DNA from 4 places in the Desulfuribacillus alkaliarsenatis genome. Region 4 is predicted to be linked to each of the others. Evidence: riboswitches for the same ligand, from Rfam matches in the RefSeq annotation. Region 4 holds a riboswitch; each other region holds the start of a gene.
The links. A riboswitch is a leader RNA that binds a small molecule or an ion and turns the genes downstream of it on or off. The one in region 4 is predicted to bind cyclic di-GMP.
Positions count from the first base shown of each region.

Region 1: it holds a riboswitch for cyclic di-GMP, as region 4 does, so the genes downstream of both, BHF68_RS10945 (DUF192 domain-containing protein) here and BHF68_RS01185 (GspE/PulE family protein) in region 4, are expected to answer to the same signal.
Region 2: it holds a riboswitch for cyclic di-GMP, as region 4 does, so the genes downstream of both, BHF68_RS03985 (phosphate ABC transporter substrate-binding protein) here and BHF68_RS01185 (GspE/PulE family protein) in region 4, are expected to answer to the same signal.
Region 3: it holds a riboswitch for cyclic di-GMP, as region 4 does, so the genes downstream of both, BHF68_RS10145 (response regulator) here and BHF68_RS01185 (GspE/PulE family protein) in region 4, are expected to answer to the same signal.

Region 1 covers NZ_MIJE01000032.1:38,967-41,172, forward strand. The annotation lists gene BHF68_RS10935 (A24 family peptidase) at 1-362, opposite strand, end outside; gene BHF68_RS10940 (Flp family type IVb pilin) at 453-635, opposite strand; gene BHF68_RS10945 (DUF192 domain-containing protein) at 654-1,004, opposite strand; cyclic di-GMP riboswitch class I at 1,090-1,178, opposite strand; gene BHF68_RS10950 (hydrolase) at 1,527-2,066, opposite strand; gene BHF68_RS10955 (ferredoxin) at 2,151-2,206, opposite strand, start outside.
Region 2 covers NZ_MIJE01000002.1:70,954-73,159, forward strand. The annotation lists gene BHF68_RS03980 (methyl-accepting chemotaxis protein) at 1-164, opposite strand, end outside; gene BHF68_RS03985 (phosphate ABC transporter substrate-binding protein) at 175-1,017, opposite strand; cyclic di-GMP riboswitch class I at 1,190-1,279, opposite strand; gene BHF68_RS03990 (sensor domain-containing protein) at 1,436-2,206, opposite strand, start outside.
Region 3 covers NZ_MIJE01000031.1:85,831-88,036, reverse strand. The annotation lists gene BHF68_RS10150 (methyl-accepting chemotaxis protein) at 1-1,058, shown strand, start outside; cyclic di-GMP riboswitch class II at 1,121-1,206, shown strand; gene BHF68_RS10145 (response regulator) at 1,251-1,616, shown strand; gene BHF68_RS10140 (amphi-Trp domain-containing protein) at 1,753-2,028, shown strand; gene BHF68_RS10135 (ABC transporter substrate-binding protein) at 2,142-2,206, shown strand, end outside.
Region 4 covers NZ_MIJE01000001.1:245,072-247,277, forward strand. The annotation lists gene BHF68_RS01180 (VanW family protein) at 1-887, shown strand, start outside; cyclic di-GMP riboswitch class II at 982-1,065, shown strand; gene BHF68_RS01185 (GspE/PulE family protein) at 1,165-2,206, shown strand, end outside.

The sequences.
Region 1 (2,206 bases), on a different contig from region 4:
AATCTTTGTACAAAACCTTTTCTAAAGAGCATTATCATAATTGCAATAATTGCCCCAAAAATAGCCATAAATAATGCTGTATTTATTACAAATGATACTCCTTTTATGGCTCCAATAAGTGCTAGTAATTTGACATCACCTGCACCTATGCCGCCCATCATATATGGTATTATAAGTATTAGTAGTCCTGTAAATAAGCCCATTAGTGCAAAAGTTAATCCTTCCCAGCCTGTCATAACAATGTGGATAATAAGTGTAATAATCAGTGCTGGAAGGAGAACTTTATTATATATTTTGCGACTACGAATATCTGTCACTACACAAATTACTAATGTAATTATAAGTACTGCATTTAACCACATTGTCAGATACCTCACTCTCTTTTTTAGAAATGGCCTTACGCAAACGTACGTAAGGCCATTTCTAAAAGTTAAATTTCTAATTTACATTTATTAAGGAGTATTTTCACGGTTGGTAACAATATTAACTACTCCATCATACATTTCAATGATTTGCTCTCTTAATAATGCCAATGCTCCTACTACTGCTACTGCGATTAAACCTAGAACTAAACCATACTCCGTCATCCCTTGACCTTCTTCTTCAATTAATAATCCTTTAAATTTGTTTAACATATTAACAACCTCCAATTTTTATTTTTTAGTTTGTAATTTTAATATCTGACCAATATCAACTTTTTTCTTGTTAATGACTCCTACTGGAAGCTCTATGATGTCTCTAGTATGCTTGTGAATACTTCCAATTGTGTTAGGTTTTAATTCATGCTGTACAGCTATTACCTGTTGTTTTTCATCCAGATAAACTACATCTATTGGATATCTCATGAAGAAGGTATGTATCGATCGGCAGGGGGAAAGATATAAAGCATTACCTTCTTGAAGTCTAGCTGTAAACATTAAACCCTTTAACCTTGACCAGAAGCTTGTTGCCATCTGTACATCATCGGCTATCGTGACACCTGTGGTTTGATTGACTAACGCCAATATCCCTCCTCCTTCTGAAAAATAAAATGATCCCTGCCTTCTTCCGAAAGTAGGGATACTGCAATTGAAAAAAACACCCTAATCTTTCGGTAGCTGGCTGGCATAATGCACGTATGCATTGTAGCCCCTGTAGCTTTGCGTCACTGATTTTCATCAGCTTTGCCTTTATCGAGATTCAGCGATGTTTATCGTCCGAACCTTTTTATACTCTTATTATACGAAGCGCTATTTAGATATACCATCCACCTTTGTTTTCATTTTAATACTTGATAAATAACTGCTATTGTCACAATAAAGACAAGTTATAAAAGCCATATAAAAAGACTATAGAACTATGCTTTTTGAACGCGCAATTCTATAGTCGTAGTAATATGGTATCAATAGAGTGTTATATTCCATATATTTCTGTTTTTGTAATTGTTCCAAAAAGATTCCATAGTTCTATGTACCCAGTAAACTACCTACCCTAAAGGTCCCGCATTAATTATTAGCTAGGAATTTAGTCGCAAATGCTCCTTGTTATTACTTAATAACCTTTAGCAGTTCTTTAAACTTATCTCCTTTAGACACTTTTAAAAGTTCGAACAATGCCATTTCAACAGTGGTAAAGCTTGCTCCTAGTGAAACGATTTTTTCAATACCAGCATTTTTATTGGCTTCAGTTCTTGAAGATACAGCATCGATAACAACTTCAACATCAAAGTTTTTACTTAATAAGTCAACTGCCGTTTGATATATACAAATGTGTGTCTCTATACCAGCCAATAACACTTGATTCTTATTAACTGCTAATAGCCTATTAATAAAATCTTCGTTCTCGCAACAGCTGTAGCAATGTTTTTCTATAGGCTGCCAATCTGCAAATAATCCTTTAACTTCATCAACCGTAGCGCCTAACCCTTCTGGATATTGTTCTACTACTATGATTGGTATTTCCAAAATCTGTGCACCTTTGATAAGCTTTTGTAAGTTAATAAATAGGTTTTCCTTGTCAAACATTGATTGTGCTAGCTTACCCTGTACATCAACTACTACTAAAACAGTATTATCTTTATCTAGCATAACTTATTCTCCTCCAATATATAGGTTGTTTTTTATTATTTTACATTATTTATTAACACAAAAAAAGAGATCATAAGATCTCTTTTAGCTTATAGGTATTGCATCTGTTGGACAGGACTCTGATGCTTCTCTAACACTAT
Region 2 (2,206 bases), on a different contig from region 4:
ATTTCTTTTGATTGGCTTTCTATATATGCTACATTATGCTCTAATTCTAACAACGACGACATCGTACTGTTTTGATGAACAAAGCTCCCAATCAGCGCGATTACAGTGAATATCCCAAGAACTGCAAAGGGAATAATGATTTTTCTACCAATAGATATTTTCATGATGCCCTCCTTAATTCACTGGAATGAATGAGTGTTTTTCAATAATTTCCTGCCCTTGGTCACTAAGTAATAGCTCTAATAGTGATTGGACCTTGGCTTCATTATCTGCACGATAAACCACATTCAATTCCCTTAAGATAGGATAACTTCCATTTACGATATTATCAGTCGTAGCTTCTACGCCTTCTAAGCGTAATATCTTGATTGGCATACCGCGTTCTTGCAACTCTACAGCAGTCCCTAAAGATAAGTAACCTATAGCATTTGGAATTCCTCCTACTATAGTCGCAACCTCAAGGTTAGCCCCTACTTCTATGGCACTTTCTAAAATTTTAGGCGTTTCTTGTTGCTCCCTGTATGGGCTTTTTATTCCTGCAAAATCTTCGAACAGATCAAGTGTAGCTCTACCTATCTCCTTAGATACTAATACAATAGGTGTATTAGTCCAACCAAAACGCTCCCAGGTTACGTTTTCTTGACTATACATTTCCTTTAATTGAGCTTGTGAAATTTCATTAATTGGATTCCTTTCGTTAACAACGAAGACAATTGTATCTAATCCAACTAATAAATCTTCTACTTGCAGCTTCTCACTATCACTTATTGACCTTGAAGCCATTCCTATATCCGATGCTCCAGAGATAGTATTATTAATCCCTGTTCCACTTCCACCAGCAGCAATCTCAAATTCCACACCATGTATTTCTTTGTGTAGCTCCAATATTTCTGCAACAAACGGAAACATCGTACTTGCTCCAGAAACTCTAATTTGTTCATCAGCTTGTCCATACACCGGATATACAACTGCTAGAACCATAAAACTTGCTATAATTACAAACGTAGTCCTTTTCATTACACTCCTCCTCATCTCCAACTATTTCATTAACACATACTTCTATTTGGAAATATTAGATCATTACGCACTTATTATTTGGCTTATTTTGTCAAACAAAGTAAACTTATTACCAATATCCAGAAAAACAGAATAGGGCAGCTATAAATAGCTACCCCCATTTCTTAGAATGTTAGGCAACTTGGCTATCATATCTATATTACATAGACTTAGACCCATAGCTTTGCGTCCTGACCTTTCAGTCAGTTTGCTATTTTCTGAACATTTTATATTATTGTGCTTAGCGACAAATACGACCAATTACCTACGTTTAATTTCCCAACTAGTATACTACATCACCTATCTATTAACTTCAATATATTTTTGCAATAAATTTCTACATTTTTCTGCTTTTTAACAATTTTCCTTCTATTGCTAACTATTTTAGTGACATTAGCAATGAATTTAACTTCCCCTCTGGAACGGGCTTACTAAATAAATATCCTTGAAATGCATCACAGCGATAATTACGAAGTAATTCAAACTGATCTAAAGTCTCTACACCTTCAGCAATCACCGTAAGGTTTAAGCTATGGGCAAGATTTATCACAGATTTAACAATAGCATCATCCTTTTGGTCAAAGGTGACCCTATTTACGAATGATTTATCTATCTTTAGCTTGTTAATCGGAAGGCTTCTAAAATTGTTCAAAGAAGAGTAACCAGTACCAAAATCATCAATCGAAATCGTTACACCTATTCTCCTGAGAACATGCAACGTCTCAGCCACCCACTCTACATCATTCATGGCCAAGCTCTCTGTAACCTCTAAATCCAAATAGCGCGGCTCTAAATTAGCCTCCTGTAATGCCTGTTCTACCGTCTCTATAAAGCCTTGATGCGTAAATTGTTTTACAGATATATTAACCGCCATATTAGTCGCTGGAAAGTTTGTCTCTAATAACTTTTTCATTGTCTTGCACGCTGTCTTTAGCACCCACTCACCAATCTGCACAATTAAACCTGTCTCTTCAGCTAATGGTATAAAATCCGCAGGGGACACAAACTTTAACCTTGGATGATTCCACCTAACCAACGCTTCTAATCCGATTATATTTTTAGTTTTTATATCTATTTGAGGCTGATAATATAAAACTAGCTGTTCCTTCTCTAGCGCTTGTCTTAACTCATTTTCTAATAGCAGCAGCTC
Region 3 (2,206 bases), on a different contig from region 4:
AGACACTTACAGAAGTGTCACAGAAAATGTCGAACAGTGATTTGCGATTTGAGCCAGTTAATATCAATTCAAGTTATGAGTTAAACACATTAGGTGATGCATTTAACACTATGAGTGAAAAAATTCGTGAACTGGTAAAATCCTTACAAACAAAGAACAATGATTTGCGAGAAGCTGCAAATGTATTGAAGGTGAATTCACAACAATCAATTAAAGCCTCCGATATGACATCAGATGCGATTCATGATGTGGCTCGTAGCGCTGAAACGCAGTTAACTAGCGCTAAAGAGACATCTGTTGCTATGGAAGAAATGGCTGTAGGGATAGGTAGGGTGGCTGAAACATCAACGCTAGTTGCAGAATCATCTAACGAGATGCGTATTAAGGCGCAAGAAGGAAATAGTTCGATGAAAAGCAGTATTGAAAGTATATCAATGATTAGAGATGGTGTAACGGAAACATCGCATATTATCAACGAATTGAAAACAGACTCAGAGGAGATTGGCGGGATAGCCAATATCATATCAGAGATTTCTGAGCAGACTAATCTTTTAGCACTGAACGCTGCTATTGAAGCCGCTAGGGCAGGAGAAGCAGGCAAGGGTTTTGCTGTGGTAGCTGATGAAATACGTAAGTTAGCTGATCAAACATCGAAATCTACTGGTAAGATATATCAAATAATACAACAAATTCAGAACAAAACAATACAGGCTTCCGCTTCTATGGAGGGCAGTAAGCAAGAAGTTGAGAAAGGAATAAAAGTTTTTGAAGAAGTAACTAATATATTCTCGGAGATTGTAACCTCTGTAGAAGGTGTTGCTTCCCAGGTTGAGGACTTATCTGCTATCGCGGAACAAATGTCTGCTAGCTCGGAAGAAGTAACTGCTTCAGTACAAGAACTGGCTAGTACATCAAGTGCTACAACTGATAGAACTCAAGACATTACAAAAATGGCTGAAGAGCAGTTGGTTATTATGAAAACGGTTGTAAACGCAGCAGAGCAGTTGAACGATATGGCAGAAGACTTACAAGAACTGAGCAAAAGTTTTAAATTATAAATTGCAAAATTTGTATTTCATATAGTATAATTTAATAAAACTTGACTAGAGAAAAAACTATATACTGTATTGGAAGCAAAGAAGAGTCATCTATTATTTGGGCGCTTTAGATGATTATGAGCGAGTAGCGCAACCGACCATACTTATGGTCGGTTTTTTGTGTGCATATAGAATGGATAGGGGATAGGTTTCGTGAGAAAAATTGCATTAATTGATGACAGTAAAACATTTCGTGTTTATGCAAGGCAGATTCTAGAGCAAGAGCAATATCAAGTGGAAGAATTTAACGACGCTGAGGTGTTTTTTAATGTGACAAAGGACTTCAATGAGTATGCTCTGATTATTACAGACTTACATATGCCTGGTATGAGCGGGCTGACAGCATTGGAGAACATTCGCTTCAACCCAATTACGGAAAAAATCCCTGTTCTTTTAATTACAGGGAAGCCTTCGAAGGACGTAGTAGAGCTTGCGGTACGCTATAAAGTGAATGACTTTATAAGTAAACCATTTACTTCTGATGTATTGCTTTCACGTGTTAACAAAATCTTAAAATAATAACGCTTTCATTGTGTGAAGTTGGGTAAAAGCTTGGACAATGACAGTGTTGAGATGGTAGAATATAAGTACTAAAAGAGTAACAAAAGCATATAATAAAAAGCTTGAAATTACTATTTTAAAAGGAGTGTTTGCTATGGTTATGGACCAGAAGCCAAGAACGGTTGTGCACTTTAAGAGTGAAGAACGTAGAACAGTCAATGAAATTGCGGATTTCCTCAGAGTTGTTGCTGACAAGCTTGACACACAAGGTTCATTTCAAATTGAACAAGCAGGCGAGCAGTTTGATATCAGACCTGAAGGCAACACAAAGCTAGAGCTTAAGTATGAAAGCAAAGGTGAACGGCACAAGTTTGAAATAGAAATTGAATGGAAGCCTGGCCAAGAAGATAAATCATTTACAATAAGATAGATTGAATTAATCAGTCTTTTTCGTTAATAAGTTTAATGAAAAAGACTTTTTTCAGTAGTGACAGTAAACGTTCAGTAGAAGTTTAGTAGAGCGTAGTTATGGGGGAAAAAGCCATGGGGAAATCACGCAAATTTGCTATTATTGCCGCAAGTTTACTTATTTTAGCCATTATTATTGG
Region 4 (2,206 bases):
CAGCTGAGCAAATAGGATCAGTCCTAAATATTGAGCAATTGATTATGGAGATTCAGAACGCTATCGCTTACGCATTTCCAGCAGATTACTTTCAGGTAGCTTTAAATGAGGTGATGCCTAGGGTGTCAGCAAGGGAGTTGCATGACGTTAATCGCCATTTTGCTACCTATACGACAGTAATTGATACGACAGATAGGAACCAGCTTCATAACATGATGCGTTCAGTCGAGCGTATAGAACATTTTGTAATCTCACCACAGGCGGCCTTTTCTTTTAATGAGCTAGCTAGTCCATATACTGCTAACAATGGATACACGATTGCACCAGGAGTGGAAAATGATTCAAGCTCAGAGGGCTACGGTGGTGGTGTGTCACAGGTTGCTACTACCCTCTATGTTGCTGCGCTTAAGGCAGGACTAGACATTATGGAGCATCATAATAACAGTCGTCCAGTTCCATATGCGCCACTAGGGTATGATGCGTCCGTAGTTAAGAAATCAGAAGATTTAAAACTGACAAACTCTAAAAGAAGAAACATGTATGTCAGTTTGAAAATTCTCGATAATAAGGTTGAAGTTCAGGTGTTCGGCAATCAGACAGATTATATCAACTACTCATTAGAAACGAGAAACAAACGAACTATTCAGCCTGAAGTTGAGTATTACTTAAATACAGCATTAAGTCCTTTGAGTGAGCATGTAGTCGGAGCTGGGGAAGTGGGATATACAATCGATTTGTATAGGGTATGGGATTCTAACAACCAGCCACAACAAGAGCTGATTACTAGTAATTCCTACGATTCAGTTCCTAGAATTATAGAAATTGGAGAACGACATAGAAATGCAAATAACATAAATGGTGGAAAAGGTACGACAAGCAATAGGTAGTACAAAAGGACCGAACTCTACAAAAGTTTGGAAGCCTTAATACCTAATTTTTTATAATAATTTAAAGGAATTATCACTTTTTTGTAGAATACATATAAATATGGGAGTTATGACATCTAACCTCTATTATGGTCACTTGGGTTAGAAGGAGCTAGTAGTGAAACCGACCCACATGATTTTTGTCATGGGGTCTTTTTTATATATAATTATTGAATGACAATAAAGCAGATAACGGTTTATAATTAGCATAGATAATTAATATTTGCGGAGGTACAACATGGCTAAACCTGGGAAAAAACGTCTAGGAGATTTACTTGTAGAATCTAATCTAATAACGGAATCACAGCTTCAGGAAGCCTTGAGAGTTCAAAAGGAAATGGGAGTACGCTTAGGGGAGGCGCTAATTCAGCTTGGTTTTATTACCCAGCAGAGTATAAACGAAGTGCTAGAGTTTCAGTTGGGTATTCCACAGATTGCCCTGCACAAGCTACGATTAGACCCGAAAATTGTTAAGCTAATTGATGGAGATTTAGCAAGAAGGCATAAAATTATTCCAATTGAAAAGCGCGATAATACTTTACGTTTAGCAATGGCAGATCCATTAAACTTAGTAGCCTTTGATGATGTGAAAATGGCTACGGGCTATGAGGTGGAGCCTGTGATTGCTACTGAGCATGAGCTCGATAGAGTAATTTCTAGATACTTTGGTCTGACAGATTCAGTACGTCAAGCCTTTGGTGGACAGCTTAAAGAAATGCAGAAGCAAGATGATAGCATCACTGATACGATTAACCTTGATGAGCTAGCAAACGCTACAGATGAAGCACCGATTACTAAGGCAGTAAATGCTATTATCCAACAATCGATTAAAGAAAAGGCTTCAGATATTCACATAGAGCCTGCAGAAAGACTACTACGTGTACGTTATAGGATTGATGGTATCCTCCAAGATATGATGGAATTACCCAAGCAAACACATCCATCGCTGGTATCTAGGATTAAGATTATGGCAGATATGGATATCTCCGAGAAGCGTGTACCCCAGGATGGACGTATACAAATTAAGTCAGGTAACAACAACGTTGACCTACGTATTTCAACACTACCAACAATTTTTGGAGAAAAGGTAGTTATACGTTTATTAGATAAGACTAATGTGTTGTTTTCTGTATATGAACTAGGCATGAATCAGCAGGTGGAAGAACGATTTAGAGAAACGTTAAAGCAAACCTATGGCGTAATATTAATAACAGGTCCAACTGGTAGTGGTAAAACAACCACACTGTACGCAGCCTTGAATGAAATTAATGACAATCAAA